One region of the Bradyrhizobium sp. URHC0002 genome, then DNA from elsewhere that is predicted to be linked to it. Evidence: riboswitches for the same ligand, from Rfam matches in the RefSeq annotation. Region 1 holds a riboswitch; the other holds the start of a gene.
What was found. Region 1 has a riboswitch for S-adenosylmethionine ahead of metX (homoserine O-acetyltransferase MetX). Riboswitches for the same ligand answer to the same signal wherever they lie in the genome.

Region 1 (9,160 bases):
GCACCAGGCGGCATCGATCCCTTCGCCGGTGTCGTTGCTCTTCTTTGCATCACTGCCGGAGCCGGCGCGGCAGGTGCGCTCAATATGTGGTACGACGCCGACATCGATGCGTTGATGGCGCGCACCGCCATGCGTCCAATTCCCAGCGGCCGTGTATTGCGCTCGGAAGCATTGGTTTTCGGACTGGTGCTTGGCACGTGCGCCGTTCTAAGCCTCGGCACTTTCCTGAACATCGCCGCGGCTGCGCTGCTTGCTTTCACAATTTTCTTCTATGTCGTCGTCTACACGATGTGGCTCAAGCGCCGAACACCGCAAAATATCGTCATTGGCGGTGCCGCTGGCGCACTCCCTCCTGTCATCGGCTGGGTCGCGGCCGCCGGAGATGTCGGGCTCGAGCCGCTCATCCTGTTCCTGATCATCTTTCTTTGGACGCCACCCCATTTCTGGGCGCTGTCGCTCAATCTCGCCGGAGAATATGCCCGCGCAGGAGTGCCGATGTTGCCGGTCGTAGCCGGCCGGGCCGAAACAAAGCGCCAGATTCTTCTCTATAGCGTTGTTCTGGCTCTTATCTCGCTGCTGCCCTGGGTATTGGGGTTCGCGGGCGCGATCTATGGCGTGGCTGCGGCGATGCTTGGCGCGATCATGATTTTTCTCTCATGGCAAGTACGTCGGAGCAATGACAAGGAAAGGCAGCCAGCGCGTCGCCTGTTCGTGTTTTCCATGCTCTATCTGGTCCTTCTTTTTGGCGCGCTTCTGATGGATGCTGTACCCTACGTTCAGCCTCTCTAGTCTAGAGCGATGTCCAACGCTTCGTTTCCGGGGAGCGCTTCAGGGAAATCCTGTCGGCGGCGGCCATGTCCAGATTGTGCGCCCACACGATCAATTGGCCGTGCGTTCAAATCCGGATCGCCGAAGCGTGATCGGCCGATCCAGCTTTGCCGGGAATGTAGTCGCAGCTACGCCGCTCTTGCTCTCTGACGACCCGTGAAGGGTCGGTATTGAGGAGAAGCAAGATGATCAGAATCCCGTTTTTTGGCGCCGTCGTGGCGTTTTCCGCACTGGTCGGGTCGCCCGCGTCGGCGCAGCACATGATAGACGAGCCCGGAATGTATGCGTTCTACCATCCCAATGGCGATCTCGGCATCGGATCGGCGCGATCGCCGATTGACGCTCAGGCGATGGCGCCGCGGCTCGTGATGCGACATCCGATCGCGCGGCTCATGAAATCGCGGAAATAGCTTCCTGCGATGTCGACGCGAACTATGACGGCATGTCAATGAACTGAGAATCGGCAATCTCACCACGTCATTACATGCGACAAGCGCGAAGCGTTTGCGCAAAGGAGCGTAAGCAACGAAGCAACCCAGCTTTCTTCACTTGGCGAAATGGATTGCTTCGCTTCGCTCGCAATGACGGGTGGGACCCGCGCTCCTGCACTGCTCGAAACAACGACGATGGATGATCGTCACAATGCATGCCGAACCCATACATTGGGTTCGACGTAAACAGCGTAATCCTGCTCAAGTGAAATCACGACCGGCGCGAGCGCGCCCGTAATCGCGACCTCGCCCGATCGATCGAACGACATTCCGGTCCAATGTGACCAGTCGGCGATACTGCCAACAATCGTCATGGAATAAGGCGCAATCTTCACGATTCTTGCCCCGGCGCGAAGGTGGGTACGCAGCCAGGGGTCGGTCGGGAAGCCGTCGGCACCCACCGTGTCAACGTAATCGCGCATCGGCACGAACGGATGAAGATGCTTCTGGTTCGGCCGCACCGGAGCGAACATTTCCGCAAGCCCATGGGCTTTCGCGCTGGCTTTCATAGCGGCCAGAAACGCCAGCGAATTGCCGCCACCTCGCGCTTCGGGAAGCAAACTGATTTCCAGTGCACTCAGCGCATTCGGAGCGCGCCCTGTCATCTGATCATCGTGTGCCCAACGGATAACCTCGTCCCAGCCGCCATCGGGGAGTTCGGCGCGGCCTTCGATGTTGAAAGCGAACGGTGCGCTGAATGCCCGGGCGACGACCTTGCCCCCGGCGACACCGGCGAAGGCATAGTCGAGGTAGCGATCGAACATCGATGGTGCAAAGTAGAGCTGCGCCGCCGCATCGTGCCGCATGAATTCCGGCCAGACCGATTCCAGGTCAGAGAAGATCGATGGCCGAAGATCGGGGCGTTCCCGCAGTGTAAAGATTTCCAGAGCCATGATGCCTGCCCACCCCTGTCGTTCGGTATCAACCCGCCCATCCTACACGCCGTTCTGAAATTCGAAACTCTCCACGTCATTGCGAGCGCAGCGAAGCAATCCACGCCTCTGCACGGGGAAAGATGGATTGCTTCGCTGCGCTCGCAATGACGGCTGAGAGAGCGAGGGCTTACTCTGCCTTCTTCAGCGGCGGATGTGGCCTTCCGAAATCTGGCGCGGCCGAATCCTGGCCGATCTCGACGATGCCGCGGCGGATGGCGCGGGTGCGGGTGAAGTGCTCGAACAGCGCTTCGCCGTCGTTGCGGCGGATCGCTCGGGTAAGCTTTGAGAGATCCTCGTTGAAGGTGCCGAGCATTTCCAGCACGGCTTCCTTGTTGTTGAGGAACACGTCGCGCCACATCGTGGGATCAGACGCCGCGATGCGGGTGAAATCGCGAAAGCCGCCGGCGGAGAACTTTATCACTTCCGACGACGTCACCTGCGCCAGCTCGTCGGCGGTGCCGACGATGGTGTAGGCGATCAGATGCGGCAGATGGCTCGTGATCGCCAGCACCAGATCGTGATGGTCGGGCGTCATGATCTCGACCTTGGCGCCCATCCCGGCCCAGAACGCTCGCAGGGTTTCGACCGCCATCGGATCCGCGCCATCGGGCGGCGTGAGGATGCACCAGCGGTTGATGAAGAGTTCGGCGAATCCGGAGTCGGGACCGGAATGTTCGGTGCCGGCGACCGGATGGGCGGGGACGAAATGAACGTTGCCCGGCAGGTGCGGCTCCATCTCGCGGACGATGGCGCCCTTGACCGAGCCGACGTCAGACACGATCGCGCCGGGTTTGAGGAACGGGGCGATCTCCTGAGCGACCGGGCCGCAGGCGCCGACCGGGATGCAGAGGATCACCAGGTCGGCGTCCTTGACGGCTTCCGCGTTGGTCTCCAGCACGTGGTCGACGATGCCGAGCTCTAGCACCCGCGCGCGGGTCTTCTCCGAGCGGGCGGTCGTGACGATTTCGCTGGCGAGCCCTTGCGCCCGCGCGGCGCGCGCGATCGAGCCGCCGATCAGGCCGAAGCCGATCAGCGCGACGCGTCGGAAGATTGGCGTTGTGTTCATTTGGCCGCCATGAAGTCGCGCAGGCCGTCGACGACGAGGCGGTTGGCCTCCTCGGTGCCGATGGTCATGCGTAGTGAATGGGGCAGGCCGTAATTGTTGAGCGCGCGCAGCACCAGGCCGCGCCTGGTGAGGAACGCATCCGCCTCTGCCGAGGTCTTGCCCTTCGTTTCCGAGAAGTGGATCAGCACGAAATTGGCCACGCTCGGCGTCACCTTGAGCCCGAGTTTTGTCACCTCCTCCGTCAGCCAGTTGCGCCACTGCTCGGTGAACGCCTTCGACATCTGGACATGCGCGGTGTCCTCGATCGCGGCCACCGCCGCCAGCATCGCCGGCGTCGAGACGTTGAACGGCCCGCGGATCCGGTTGACGGCGTCGATGATATGCGCCGGGCCGAACATCCAGCCGATCCGCAAAGCCGCCAACCCGTGAATCTTGGAGAAGGTATGCGTCATCACGGTGTTTTCGGTGGTCGCCACCAGCTCCAGCCCGAGCTCGTAATCGTTGCGCGACACGTAGTCGGAATAGGCGGCGTCGAGCACCAGCAGCACATGCGGCGGCAGACCTGCGCGCAGCCGCTTGACCTCGTCGAACGGCACATAGGTCCCGGTCGGATTGTTCGGGTTGGCCAGCCAGACGAGCTTGGTCTTCGGCGTCACACGCGCGAGAATGGCGTCGACGTCGGCGGTGCAGTTGGTCTCGGGCGCGACGACGTTCCTGGCGCCGTTCGCCATGGTGGCGATCGGGTACACCAGAAAGCCGTGGCTAGTGGAGATCGCTTCATCGCCCTGGCTCAGATAAGTGTGCGCCAGCAGGTTGAGGATTTCGTCCGATCCGGCGCCGCAGATGATGCGGTTGGGATCGAGCCCGTAGGCGCGGCCGATCGCCTCGCGCAGCACCCGCGAGGTGCCTTCCGGATAGTCCTCCAGATGCGCCACCGCCTGCGCGTAGACTTCCTTGGCCTTCGGCGACGGCCCGAACGGCGTCTCGTTGGCGGACAGTTTGAACACCTTGCGCCCCGGCTCCGGCACCGGGCTCTTGCCGGGCGTGTAGGGCGCAATATCGAGAATGCCGGGATTCGGCACGGGGCGGGACATCTTCTGGCTCCGGATATTCAGGGCGGCTTTAAGACTTGACGGCTTAGGACTTGGCTGCCCCGTTCGGGGGGACCGTATAGCGTGTTGCGTGGCCGCCGACGAGGGCCGACGAGCGCACCGAGGCGCCGGCGTTGATCAGGGCTTTTTTGATCTTCTCGAAGCCGGTGCCGGCATCCGACACCAGCAGCGCCGCGCCGTCGAAGGCGGTATCGGGGACGGCGACGATTTCGGCCAGCGGGGCCACGGCGCGGGCGATGTTGGCGTTCCAGCCCGACACCCGCACGCTCCAGGTCTGCACTTCCGTCACTAGGGCGTCGTCGGCCACGCGCGAGATCAAGAACACGGGCAGTGCCGCCGGATGATCGGCGCGTTCGAGGAACGGCACCCGCGCGATGATCTTTGGCGCGCCGTCCGCTTCCAGCGCGAGCCACCACGGCGTGCGGCTGGAGACCGCCGAGACCAGCGCCAGATCGCCCTTCGATTTCGCCACCGCCTCGACGGCAGCCTGCGCGCTGAAATGGCCCACATACGGCACGACGAAGCCGAAGTGAAACCGCGCCGAATCCCGCATCGCGGATTCGCCGACCGAAACGTCGGCATGAACAGAGAACGGCGCCTGGACGTATGTGAAAGTCGAGATGATGACGCGCCAGATGCTCTCGATCGTGTCAAGCGGCAGGATGCCGCGATGGCGCCGCACCAGCTCGCGCATCATGCTGGCCTCGCGCGCAGGGCGGAACGCCGAGCCGACTTCCTGGGTCTGCTTCACCCGGATCAGCCGGTCGATGATGTCGCCACGCGCCATCAGGAGGCGGTGAACCTGCTCGTCGATCGCATCGATCTCCTTGCGCAGTTCCTGCAGTGAAGGCGGGGCGGGGGGTGCCTTGGACATCCTGAAAAACCTTGGTGCCGGAACAGCCCGATGCGGCCGGCAGACAGTCGCATTGATTAGGAAAGACGGGCGCTGAAAGCAAAGAGAAACGTCGCGGGGGAGCCCTGCACGACCCGGTTAACCATGGTGTCCGGCCCGCCCGCCTTGACGAAATGCCTGGGCAGGACTAGCTTTGTCCCATTCCGTGGTCATTTGAGCCGGCCGGCTTGCAGCCACGTTAAACAACTCGCTAAACAGGCCGGGGACAGAGTTGATCCCGGCCGAACCTTTCGTTCAGGCCGGGTTTTTTATGGCCTGACTCTGTCTGTAGAGCCTCCGCGAGGAGGTCGGTGCCGATATGACCGACGTACCATCGATACCCAGTCCGGCGATCCACAGCGAGGATCGCGCGCAAGAGGCCGATCATCCTGCTTCGCAGGTAATGGAATTCGGCATGGACCAGCCCTTGAGGCTCGATTGCGGCGTCGATCTGGCGCCGTTTCAGATCGCCTATCAGGCCTATGGCCAACTCAACGCGGATCGTTCCAACGCGATCCTGATCTGCCACGCGTTGACGCTCGACCAGCACGTCGCCAATGCGCATCCGCTGACCGGCAAGGCCGGCTGGTGGGAAATCATGGTCGGCCCCGGCCGTCCGCTCGATACCGAAAAGTATTTCGTCATCTGCTCGAACGTGATCGGCGGCTGCATGGGATCGACCGGCCCGGCCTCGACCAATCCGGCTACCGGCAAGGTATGGGGACTGGATTTTCCGGTCGTGACGATCCCCGACATGGTCCGCGCGCAGACCATGCTGCTCGACCGGCTTGGGATCGAGACATTGTTCTGCGTGATCGGCGGATCGATGGGCGGCATGCAGGTGCTGCAATGGACCGCCGCCTATCCGGAGCGCGTGTTCTCGGCGCTGCCGGTCGCCTGCGCGACACGGCATTCGGCGCAGAACATTGCGTTTCACGAACTCGGCCGGCAGGCCGTGATGGCTGATCCGGATTGGCATCATGGGCGTTATTTCGAACGCAGCACCCATCCGCACCGCGGGCTGGCCGTGGCGCGGATGGCCGGGCACATCACCTATCTCTCCGATGCCGCCTTGCATCGCAAGTTCGGGCGGCGGATGCAGGACCGCGAACTGCCGACCTTCTCGTTCGACGCGGATTTCCAGGTCGAAAGCTATCTGCGTTACCAAGGCTCGTCCTTTGTCGAGCGCTTCGACGCCAACAGCTATCTCTATCTGACGCGCGCGATGGACTATTTCGATATCGCCGCCGACCACGAGGGCGTGCTGGCGCAGGCGTTTCGCGGCATCAAGACCCGCTTCTGCGTGGTGTCGTTCACCTCGGACTGGCTGTTCCCGACCTCTGAATCGCGGGCGCTGGTGCATGCACTGAACGCGTCCAGTGCGCGGGTGTCGTTCGCCGAGATCGAGACCGATCGCGGCCACGACGCCTTCCTGCTCGACGTTCCCGAGTTCTTCGACATCGCCCGCGCCTTCCTGGAATCCGCCGGCAAGGCGCGTGGTCTCGAGAGTGCAGGTGGCTGACATGGCGCTTCAGGAACACGCTTTGCCACTTGGCGGCGTCACGCCCGATCGCACGGGCAAGTACCGCACCGATCATCTGCTGGTCGCGGAAATGATTCCGGCTGGTTCAAAAGTGCTCGACGTCGGTTGCGGCGACGGAGAACTGCTGCAGCTTCTGGAGAGCCGTGGCATCGACGGCCGCGGCATCGAACTGTCGCGCGAGGGCGTCAACCGCTGCGTCGCCAAGGGGCTCGCGGTGGTGCAGGGCGACGCCGACACCGACCTCGTCAATTATCCCGATGACGCGTTCGATTACGTGATCTTGTCGCAAACGCTGCAGGCCACGCGGAAGCCGAAAGCGGTGCTGGAAAACCTGCTGCGCATCGGCCGGCGCGCGGTCGTTTCATTCCCGAATTTCGGCTTCTGGAAGATGCGGCTGCAATTGCTGGTCGGCGGGCACATGCCGCGCACCGAAAATCTCCCCGCGACCTGGTACGACACGCCGAACATCCACTTCTGCACCATCAAGGATTTCGTGCAGCTCTGCGACGAGATCAATGTCAAGATGGAGCGCGCGGTGGCGCTCGATCTCTATGGCCGCCCGGTGCCGCTGACCCTGCCCTGGTGGGTCTGGAACATGTTCGGCGAGCAGGGCGTGTTTTTGCTAAGCAGGGGCGGGGCGGGGAAGTAGCCGCCGCCGTCATTGCGAGCGAAGCGAAGCAATCCATAGCGCCACGTGGGGATAGATGGATTGCTTCGTCGCTTCGCTCCTCGCAATGACGGTTAGACCGCCGCCTTCACCAGCGACCGCGCATCCCGCACCGGCCACCGCCCGGCCTCGACCAGCGCGATGAAGCGCTCCACCATTTCGTTGAACAGCGCCGGCTCTTCCAAATTGAGCACGTGGCCCGACTTCGGAAAGAACGAGAGCCCCGCCGCCGGCAGATGCTGTTTCAGAAACAGGCTTGGCCCGATGCAATTGTCGTCTTCATCGCCGCACAGGATGAGCGCCGGCGTCGGCACGCTTCTGATCGCATCCGTCATCGTGTAAATCGACGGCCGCCCGCCCTGAAAGCCGCGCATGGTGTTCGCCGAGCCCTTGGCGTCATGCCGCGCCAGCGCAGCGTAGAAATCGGCGTGGCCGCGCGGGTCCTTCAGCAAAAACGGAATCCGGCTCTGCGCCTCTCGCGTCACTTTTGCAACTTCGACCGAGCCGATCGCCTCATACTGCTCGGCGTTGGCCCGGCACTGCGCGCGGAAGGCATCGAGATGCTCGATGGCAGAGCCCGAGCCGACGGCGGCGAGCGTCATCGACAGCGCGCGCTCCGGCGCATGGAGGCCGATCTGCAGCGACGAATAGGAGCCCATCGACAGGCCGACGAAATGCGCTTTGGCGATGCCGAGGTGATCGAGCACGGCGAGCGCGTCGGTATAGAAGTGCTTGTAGGTGTAGACGGCGGCGTCAGGCGGCACGTCAGATGGCGTGTAGCCGCGCGCCGAATAGGCGATGCAGCGGTGGCCGCGCGAGAAGTAGCGCATCTGCGGCTCCCAGTTGGTGTGGTCGGCCGCGAACTCGTGCAGGAAGATGATCGGCGTCCCGCTTCCCGCCTCTTCATAGTGCAGGCGAACGTTATCCTTGGCGTTATCCTTGGCGACGGCATAGGGCATTTTGGATTCTTCTCCATTTTCTTGTTTTCACGCAACTTCCTTGCGTGGCCGGCCGGCAAAGTTGCAGTTAATTCTCGCGGCTGCAATACGGCAAAATCGGTTCATTTTCGCCATCGAATAATCGCGGAATCACCCCGAAATTGTTTCCGCGTCGCCACATGAAATCTTCGTCTGGTCACATCGCAACGCAAAACGCCGCCCGCGTTCGTTCGTAGACGAACGCAAAGGGGACGTGTGGGGGTGCCACAGAGGATCAAGTATGCGTCAGTTGTTTGCGTTTCGCCGGTCGCTTCGTTTCATGGCGCTGGCATTGTGTTCGGTGTCCATCGTCGCATTTGTCTCTCCGGCTTCGGCACGGCCTCACCACGGCGCAGGGCGACACGCCCGGGCCCATCACGCCAAGCATCATTACGCCTATCGCCACCATCGCCATTCGGCCCAGGTGTCGCGCTGGGAGCGTAGCGCGCCGCAAATGCAGGCCGGCGGCTTTGCCGACGGCAACCCGAACTTCATGGAAAGCAGCCCCCAGACGGGTGCGTCCGGCGGCTTCGGCTCGCCCAACGTCGTCGCGGAAGCGCGCGCCGGCCGTGGCCATCGTGCCCGGCTCCGGCAAGCCGCGCACGCATCGCGCTGGGAGCGTGGCGTTGCGCAGATGCAGGCGCGCGGT
Region 2 (9,160 bases), 1.6 Mb from region 1:
TGGAAGTAGTAGCCTGCGCGTTCCATGAACTGCGGCACACGGCCGGCGATGAGTTCGGGCGCGACGGCGACCGGGCTCATGTAGCAATAGCCGTTGTGGATCCGGTAATCGACGCCATTGGCCGGCGGAATCATGTAGTGGCGGGTGTTGTACTGACCGAGGCACTTGACGGCGAATTCCACCGTCACCGCGTCGAAAGGCTTGAACGGGGTCGGCCAGTGCTGGCTGTCGCAGAACCAGAACTTGCTCTCCTCCTTCTGTTTCAGATTGTCCTGGAAGACGAGATAATAGGGATACAGGCGCTTCCAGTCCTCCGCGCCCTGCGGGGCCTTGATGTCGTAAGGACTGGGAAATCTCACATGCGTCGTCATTCGTTTCTCCCCACTTTGGCCGCCAGCTATTGATCGATCGTGCGCCTGCTCATGGCTTGACCCTGAGCGGTGAGAGCAGCGCGCCGAGCACGCCCTCGATTCCCACCGTGTAGGGCTTTTCCCGCTCCGTCTTTTTCCGGCTCCAGACCGTCTCCGGCCGGCTTTGCAGGATGACGACATTTTCGCCGTCGGGCAGATCGCGATCGATCGCCCACTCGACATCCTGCGGGCAGCCCATGCTCTTCTCGAGCGCCTTGGCGAGGCGGGCGACCGCGATCACCTGCGCATCGCTCAGCGAGGGCAGCGAGCGGCGCGCGGCTTCGACCACCTTGTGAACCGTCCGGCGCGCCGCGCGGTCGGCCACCAGTTCGCTATCCTTCTCGACGATCTTGCGCTTGAGGATCTCGAGCATCACCTTTTCGACCACGAAATTGTCGGGTGTGATTTCGCCTGACACGACGGGCTCACCAAGGCCGAAGGCGGCGTCGATCACGATCCGGGTACGATTGCCGGTGATGGGATCGAGCGTCATGGCGACGCCGGCCGCCGCCGCATCGGCCATCTTCTGCACGCCGACACCCATCTGCGCGTCGAGCCACCCCAGCCCGTTCTTTGCGCGATAGGAGATCGCACGGGCGTTGAACAGGCTGGCCCAACAGGCCTTGACCCGTTCGACGACGTCATCCTCGCCGACAATCCAGAGATAGGTATCCTGCTGACCTGCGAAGCTGGCGTCCGGCATGTCCTCGGCGGTCGCGGAAGACCGCACCGCGACCGGCAGATCGTCGTCCTCCGCGATGGCATGATAGGCCCTGCGGATCTCAGCCTCGACGCCCGCCGGCATCGCGGCCGACATGATCAGCCGGCGGATCTCCGATGATTTTTCTTCCTCGTCATCGACATTGCCGATGTCGATCGACCGCATCAGGGTTTCAACCCTGCTGCGCAGGCGGTCGGATTCGAGGTGTTCGGCATAGGCGTCGGTGGTAATCGCAAAACCATTGGGCACGTTCACCCCGGCCGCGATCATGCGGGCAAGGCTCGCGCACTTGCCGCCCATGCGGGCGCTGTCAGCCTCGGACGCCCTGTCGAAAGCGACAATGAACCTGGCGTCTGGAACCCTTAGCATCTTCAGTCTCCTCAAGACGACGGCGGCGGCACTATTGTTCACGAAGGCCGAGACGCGTCCCATTCAATGTGAAGTTCGGTGGGAGTACGGAATGAGCTGTTGGGCACGAAGCCGAAGGTCTGTTTCGCCTTCAGCCTCACGTCCGGTATTCGCCGCGTCAGTTCTTCCAGCGCAATCGCAAGCTCCATCTTGGCGAGTTGCTGGCCGACGCAGAAATGGATTCCATAGCCGAAGGCAAGATGGCCGCGCGAATCCGTGCGTGTGATGTCGAGGCGCGATGGCTCGGAGAACGCCGCCTCGTCGCGATTGGCGGAGCCGAGCAGCAGCAATATGTCCGCCCCCTCTGGGATGGCGACGCCACCGATCTCGGCGTCTTTCAGCGCGCGCCGCCGCCACGCCACGATCGAGGGGCTGAAACGGAGGATTTCGTCCACGGCGCCGGGAATCAGGGCCGGGTTTGCCACCAGAGCCTCCCAGTTGCGGCGGTGAAGCAGCAATTCGCGTAAGCCGTTGGCGATCAGCGTCGTGGTGGTCTCATGGCCGGCGAACAGGACGCTGTAGAGAACGCCGGCGATCTCGTCATCGCTGATCTCGGCGCCCTCCTTCTGCAGGCGAATGAGATCGCCCGGCAGATCGTCGGACGGGCTCGCATGGCGCTGCGCGACGAGGGCGCGGCAATAGTTCCAGTATTCGACCATGTTGCGGGCGTGCGGCAATTGCTCCGCGTCCGACAAATTGCCCCAGGTCAGGAGCGCGCGACTGACCGCCCAGGCCTTGACCTTCGCCACATCGGCGTCCGGCACGCCGACCAGTTTGAACAGCACGAAGGCCGGGACATCGTAGGCGAACTCGCGGACGAACTCGGCCTTGCCGTTGCCGACGATAGCGTCGAGTGCGTGCGTCACGATCTGCCTGATCTGCGGCCCGATCGCCTTGAAGCGGCGCGGGCCGAAGCAGCCCTGAACCAGCTTACGAATACGGGTATGATCCGGCGGCACGCGGGCGGAGAGACCGGAATAGGCGGTGAAGCCGCCCTCCTGCATGATCCGCTTGCCCTCCGCGCACATGGGACGCAGCGGTGCCTGTGCGTTCTCCGACGAAAACGTCCGCCAGTCCTCGAACACCGCTTTGATATCGGCGTGTCCGGCGACGACGTAATACTGCAGTTCTTCGGAGAAGAAGACCGGCGCTTCGGCGCGCGCCCATTCGTAGAAGGCGAACGGATCGGTGATGTCAAACGGATCGAAATCAATCGATGCGTTTGAAAAAGGGCAGCCCTTTGCGGCCGTCACCGTCGCCATCGTCTCCTCCATGAGCCCTGTTGGGGGTGTTTTTTTCTTGAGAGGATACAGCTCGATCTTTGGTTTTTCTTTAGCCAAAAACTCGAATGAAACCAGTACATTAATGGGCCGCCACCACTAGCTTCGGTCCGCTAGCTCCCGATAGACCTGACGTAGCCAGGCGCTTTGCGGCCGATCGTCGAAATGCCGCAGCGAGTCCCGATAGAGCTTGTATTGCCGATCGATCGCTTCCCGCCGCCCCTGCGCGCGAAACACCCGCATCGCCTCTTCATGGGCAATCTCGCACAAGGGATCGATGGCGAGCGCTTTCTGGCAATGCGCCAGCGCGGTCGAGAAATCCTGACGTTCGCGGTGAATGCACGCGGCGTCGCGCTGCACCTTGAAGAACATGTCGCGCAGCCAATAGCGTTTCGACCAGCACCAGTCGTGCTCGGTGTTGTCGGCGTAATCGGCGGGAATGTCCTCGAACAGATCGCCGGTGTAGAGCCGGTCGGCGGCATGCAGGCAGATCAGCGCTTCGTCGCTTGCGCCTGACTTGATGTGGCTGTGCGACTGGCGACAGAGCTGCTCGAACGTCGAGATGTCGAGCCAGCTTCTTTCCGGCGGCACGAGAATGTAGCGCGATCCGTCGCGCAGCAGATGCTCGCGCATGCCGGCGCCGCGTCCCGGCTTGCCCTGCAAGGCTTCCCGCAGGCATTTGACGGTGTGATAAAGCCGGTTGCGTGCGGTCTCGACCTTGTCCGCCTCCGGCCACAACAGGTCGCACAATTCGTCCGTCGTGCCGCCCTGCCCGCCTTTCTGCAGCAGGTAGGCAAACAGCGTCTTGCTCTTGCGGGTGGCGCCGCCGGAAATCTCCCAGTTCACCTGGCTGCCGTCGGTGCGATAGATCCGCAAGCGGCCGAAGCAGCGGATCTTCCAGCGGTCACTTCTGTCGAAATAGGCCTCGACCGGCTCCTCGGCCGAACGCCGCAGCAACCACATGGGGTCGGCGCCCTCGGCCGCATGGATCGCGGCGGCCGGCAGATCCGAGGGATCCGATATGATCTCCCCGAGCCAGTGGTCGATCTGCTGGCGCAGCGTGCCCTGGGTGAGAAGGTTGGCCGGCAGCCAGTGCGGATTGGCGGCCACCCCCTTGGCGGTCAGGATCGCCGGATGCCCGCGCAACGCGGCGAGCAACTGCTCATCGATCAGGAGGCTCCGATTGTAGAGCGACACCACGCGGATGCCGGGCCTGGACGAAAGCCTGTGCGCCACCAGCGTCCAGTGCTCGAAATTCGCCGCCGCCGAGTTCGTTTCCAGGCCCCATCCCATGTCGATCGCCAGGATCGTTTCCGTCGCCGACCCTTCGAGTTCGAGCCAGCGTTCGATCTGGCGTTCGACCTGCGCGAATGAAATCGGCACATCGAGAAACGCCAGATCCGAATAGGTCCGGCACAGGGTCGTCACGTTGCTGCCGCTGGCCGGTGGCTTGCCGGCCGCGGCAACGACCAGGATTCGCGCCGGAGAGAGATGATCGATCGCGGCATCGATGAATTCGGCAAGCAGCGTCCGCTGACGCTTCGCGAAGAACGCGAGATTCGTAACAGGCGGGCTATCGCCGGAGTCCATGCCATCGCTCCCGTAGCGGGCTCAGAATGATCGCTGTGGCCAGGAAAGGGAACCGCGATTGTCAGGAGAGGCAGCGCTCATGCGCCGCAAGACGGTCGGGCCGGCCGCCCGGTAGCGGGGCTACACCCGGAAATGCTTGGAGAGCTTCAACCCCTGCGCCTGGTAGTTCGAGCCGATCCGCTGGCCGTACAAGGCGTGGGGCCGCGACAGCATTTTCTCGTAGACCAGACGGCCGACGATCTGGCCGTGCTCGAGGATGAACGGAACTTCGCGCGAGCGCACTTCGAGGACGGCGCGCGAGCCCTTTCCGCCCGCGCCGGCATAGCCGAAGCCGGGATCGAAGAATCCGGCGTAATGCACGCGGAATTCGCCGACCAGCGGATCGAATGGCACCATCTCGGCGGCGTAATCCGGCGGCACCTGCACGGCTTCCTTCGAGGCCAGGATGTAGAACTCGCCGGGATCGAGAATGAGGCTGCCGTCGGGACGCGCCGGAATAGGCTCCCAGAATTCATCGACGGCATAGCCGCTGCGGCGGTCGATATCGACGACGCCGGTGTGACGCTTGGCGCGGTAGCCGACGAAGCCTGACGTGTTTTCGCCGGAAAGATCGACGGACAACGCGACGCCATTGGCCAAATCCGCGTCGTCGATATCGACCAGCCGCTCGGCGCCGTGCAGTGCGTCGAGTTCGTCGGCGTTGAGGATGGCGTCACCGGTGCGGAAGCGCACCTGAGAGAGCCGCGAGCCCTCGCGCAGCAGCACCGGAAACGTCTTCGGGCTGATCTCGGCATAGAGCGGGCCGTGATAGCCGGCGCCGATCATGTCGAAGCGGCGGGTGCCGTCGGCGATCACGCGCGTGAACACGTCGAGCCGCCCGGTGGAGCTCTTCGGATTGGCGGCCGCCACGATCTGTGGCGGCAGCGCAAGGCTTTCCAGCAACGGGACGATGTAGACGCAATTCGTCTCCAATACCGCACCGTCGGAAAGATCTATTTCGTGCAGCTTCAACTCGTCGATGCGCTCGGCGACGGTGGCGCCGGGACCGGGCAGGAAACTCGCGCGGACCCGGTAGGCGATGTTGCCCAGCCGCAAATCGAGGCTCGCCGGCTGGATCTGACTTTCGACAAAGGGATATTCCGGCAGGATCAGGCCCGCATCCGTCATCGCCGCGATCATGCGGTCGGGCAGAATTCCGTTGGCGTCGGGCGGAAGCTTGAACGGCACGGCGCGATCCTCAATACGGCCCAAATAGCATCCAAACCTCTTAAATATGGGCTTTTAGGGGTTATCCGATGGCCGCCTTGACGGGAAGGGCGCGAGGTAATATCAGCATGACTTATCCCGTGGTGATTTGAGCCGGCCGGCTTGCAGCCACGTTAAATAAGTAGCTAAACAGGCCGGGGACACGTGTGATCCCGGCCTGTGGAAATTTTTCCAGGCCGGTTTTTTGTGACCATTTTCCAATGGTCACGACGGAGGTCACATGTCTGAGACTGGTTCTACCAAGCGCTACCGTCCCGAAACCCGCCTTGTCCATGGCGGCACGCTGCGCTCGCAATTCGGCGAGACGTCGGAGGCGCTGTTCCTCACCCAGGGCTACGTCTACGATAGCGCGGAGCAGTGCGAGGCCCGATTCAAGGGCCACGAGCCCGGCTTTATCTATTCGCGCTATTCCAATCCGACGATTGATATGTTCGAGCGTCGCATGATCGAACTCGAGGGCGCGGAAGCCGCGCGCTCGACCGCGACCGGCATGGCCGCGGTAGCGACCGCGATCCTCGCACCGCTCCGGGCCGGCGACCACGTGGTCGCTTCGAAAGCCCTGTTCGGCTCGTGCCTTTACGTGGTGCAGGATCTCTTGCCGCGCTACGGCATCGAGACGACGCTGGTCGACGGTCTTGATCTCGACCAGTGGCAGCGCGCATTGCGGCCGAACACCAAGTCCTTCTTCCTGGAGAGCCCGACCAATCCGACGCTCGACGTGCTCGACATCCCGGCGATTGCCGAGATCGCGCACGGTGGCGGCGCACGGTTGATCGTCGACAACGTCTTCGCCACGCCGATCTGGCAGAGCCCGCTTTCGCTCGGCGCCGACGTCGTGGTCTACTCCGCCACCAAGCACATCGACGGCCAGGGCCGCTGCCTCGGCGGCATCATCCTGTCCTCGGAAGCGTTCATCGCCGAGCACCTCCATAACTTCATGCGCCATACCGGCCCGTCGCTCTCGCCGTTCAACGCCTGGGTACTGCTGAAGGGGCTGGAGACGCTGGCGGTACGCGTGCGCGCGCAGACCGAGACGGCGGCCAAGGTGGCAAATGCGCTCGCCGAACATCCGAAGATCTCACGGCTGATCTATCCCGGGCGATCGGATCACCCGCAGGCAGCATTGGTGAAGAAGCAGATGCGCGCCGGCTCCACCCTGATCGGCTTTGAGGTCAAGGGCGGCAAGCAGGCCGCGTTCCGCTGCCTCAACGCGCTGCAGATCTCGCGCATCTCCAACAATCTCGGCGACGCAAAGAGCCTCGTCACCCATCCCGCCACGACGACACATCAACGGCTGACGCCGGAGGCGCGCGCCGAACTCGGCATCAGCGAGGGCTTCATCCGCTTCTCGGCCGGGCTCGAGCATGCCGATGACCTGATCGAGGATTTCGAGGCGGCGCTGGAGAAGGCGTGAGGGGCGGATGTGTAGGGTGGGCAAAGCGAAGCGTGCCCACCATCTCGCAACGTGCATTCGGATAGAATGGTGGGCACGGCGCTAGCGCGCCTTTGCCCACCCTACTCACCTCTGCGTTCGCAGGGACGACAGGCTACATCGGCCGATACGCCCGCACGTCCGCGGGCACGTTGACACCGAGCTTGATCTGGCCGACCGACTTGATGATGTCGTCGCCGAGCAGTTGCGCGAAGCAGGCGTAGCCCCAGTCGCTCATGTGAAGGCCGTCGGCAATCACGAAATTCTCGATCGGGATCGCCTGCCGCTCGTGCCAGTCTTTCATGACCGCAAAGCGCGGGAAGAGGCCGACCTTGCGAAGCTCGGCGGTCCTGTTCAACAGCTTCATCATCCTGCCGGCGCTTTCGGCGTGCTCGTTGACCTTCGGCGAATATTGCGGATCGATCAGCACGACGTCGGCGCCAACCGCCTGAATGCGCGCGATACCTTCCTCGACGAGCTTTGCCGTCTCGCCCGGATCGAGGTTGCGCAGCACGGCGTTGGTGCCGACCTGCCAGATCACCAGGTCCGGCTGCAAGTCGATGACGGCCGTCTGCAGCCGCTTCATCATTTCCGGCGCATCCTCGCCGCCCTTGCCGGCGTTGACGACGGAGATGTCGGCCGTCGGATATTGCCGGCGCAATTGCGCGGCGAGCCGGTTGGGATAGTTGAAATCCGGCGAGGTCGCGCCGTAGCCGGCGGTCGATGACGATCCGAACGCGACGATCATCACCGGCTGACCGGCGACGAGTTCGCTGGCGACGCGCGGCAGCGACCCCATCGATTTGGAGGCGCCCTTCGGCGGCAGGCAGGGTACGCGGCTGAAGATGTCGCCGGCGGACTTGGCGACCTCTTTCACCTTATCGATCGCCTTGCCGGTGATGCCCTTCTGAGCCGTTGGATTGGCTGCAGCCGTCGTCGCGGCTTGCGGCGGCGCGCTTTCAGCCGAGGGCTTCTGTTCGGTCTTGGTTTCAGTTTTGGCGCGGTCGGACAGCGCCGCCTGCTGCGCGGTCTGTTGCGGACCGGTCTGGGCAAGCAGCGGCGACACCGAAGCGGGCATCAATAGCGCCAGGCTCACGGCGCAGACGGTCGGTAATGTCGACAAACAAAAAGGGTAGTGACGGCTCATTAAGGCTAGTTCCCTAATTCTGCTGCGCTTGGTCCAGGCGGGCCGCATCGAGCACAAATTTCGACAGTGCGCGGCCGAGGCAAGCATGAACCCGTTTGGCCATGTCGGGGCCATGAACGGTACTGAACAGGTCGAAGTCTCCGGCGTCGTTCCAATGACGCATGATACCAAAGCGGTCGAACAGCGGAACATTATGCTGCTGCGCGACCACGCGCATATTATCTAGGTACGGCGGCGCAGAAATCATCGTCTCCGTGCGCGGGCTGTATTGCGGATTGATCAGAACCACATCGGCACCCGCGTTTTGCAGTGCAACAATCCCCTCGCCGACGGCGCCGCGAAAATCGTCGGGATCGACGGACCGCATAGCATCGACGGTTCCGGTCTGCCAGATGACCAAAGTAGGCCTTTTTGCTTCCACCAGCTTAACGAGGGTGGGGTCAGTTTCCTCCGCGGTTTTCCCGGGCTGTAGTTCTACGGATAGATTGACCGGAATCGAGGGCAGCTTCTCCTTCAGCGCGGCTTGCAATTTAGCGGGATAAGCGCTGTCGGCCGAAGCGGCGATGGTCGAGGAACGGCTGCCCACCACAAGGATGGTCAGCGGCCGGCCGTTCTTGATAGCGTCGGTGACCTTCGGCAACAGGCTTTCGGTGCTCAGGAGATAGGTCGGCACTTCACAGGCCTGGGGTGAGGCTTGGGATGAGGCCGGGGGGGCATCCTCGGCGCGCGCCAAACCGGTAGCCGCAAGACCGGCGAGCAGGGACAGGGCCAGTACGGCTCCAGAACCGGGCCTCATACGCTCCCTCCCGCCATATCGGCATTCCCGCCCGTGCGCTTGGTCTTGGACGCATCTTTGTCGGCCGAATGCTTGTACCACGAAATCACCCAGGCCACGCCCCACATGAT

Region 2: it holds a riboswitch for S-adenosylmethionine, as region 1 does, so the genes downstream of both, ACVWVY_RS09045 (O-succinylhomoserine sulfhydrylase) here and metX (homoserine O-acetyltransferase MetX) in region 1, are expected to answer to the same signal.

What each region holds. Positions count from the first base shown of each region.
Region 1 covers NZ_JBSSCF010000001.1:263,845-273,004, reverse strand. Annotated here, with positions in the region: gene ACVWVY_RS01270 (heme o synthase) at 1-789, shown strand, start outside; gene ACVWVY_RS01265 (hypothetical protein) at 1,014-1,238, shown strand; gene ACVWVY_RS01260 (hypothetical protein) at 1,466-2,212, opposite strand; gene ACVWVY_RS01255 (prephenate/arogenate dehydrogenase family protein) at 2,382-3,320, opposite strand; gene hisC (histidinol-phosphate transaminase) at 3,317-4,414, opposite strand; gene ACVWVY_RS01245 (chorismate mutase) at 4,458-5,306, opposite strand; SAM riboswitch at 5,481-5,560, shown strand; gene metX (homoserine O-acetyltransferase MetX) at 5,644-6,846, shown strand; gene metW (methionine biosynthesis protein MetW) at 6,848-7,516, shown strand; gene ACVWVY_RS01230 (alpha/beta fold hydrolase) at 7,609-8,493, opposite strand; gene ACVWVY_RS01225 (TIGR02594 family protein) at 9,005-9,160, shown strand, end outside.
Region 2 covers NZ_JBSSCF010000001.1:1,910,556-1,919,715, reverse strand. Annotated here, with positions in the region: partial or broken gene ACVWVY_RS09070 (PEP-utilizing enzyme) at 1-371, opposite strand, end outside; gene ACVWVY_RS09065 (PEP/pyruvate-binding domain-containing protein) at 421-1,500, opposite strand; gene ACVWVY_RS09060 (cytochrome P450) at 1,539-2,801, opposite strand; gene ACVWVY_RS09055 (AfsR/SARP family transcriptional regulator) at 2,919-4,409, opposite strand; gene ACVWVY_RS09050 (2'-deoxycytidine 5'-triphosphate deaminase) at 4,530-5,636, opposite strand; SAM riboswitch at 5,746-5,825, shown strand; gene ACVWVY_RS09045 (O-succinylhomoserine sulfhydrylase) at 5,896-7,089, shown strand; gene ACVWVY_RS09040 (SGNH/GDSL hydrolase family protein) at 7,223-8,185, opposite strand; gene ACVWVY_RS09035 (SGNH/GDSL hydrolase family protein) at 8,268-9,050, opposite strand; gene ACVWVY_RS09030 (OpgC domain-containing protein) at 9,047-9,160, opposite strand, start outside.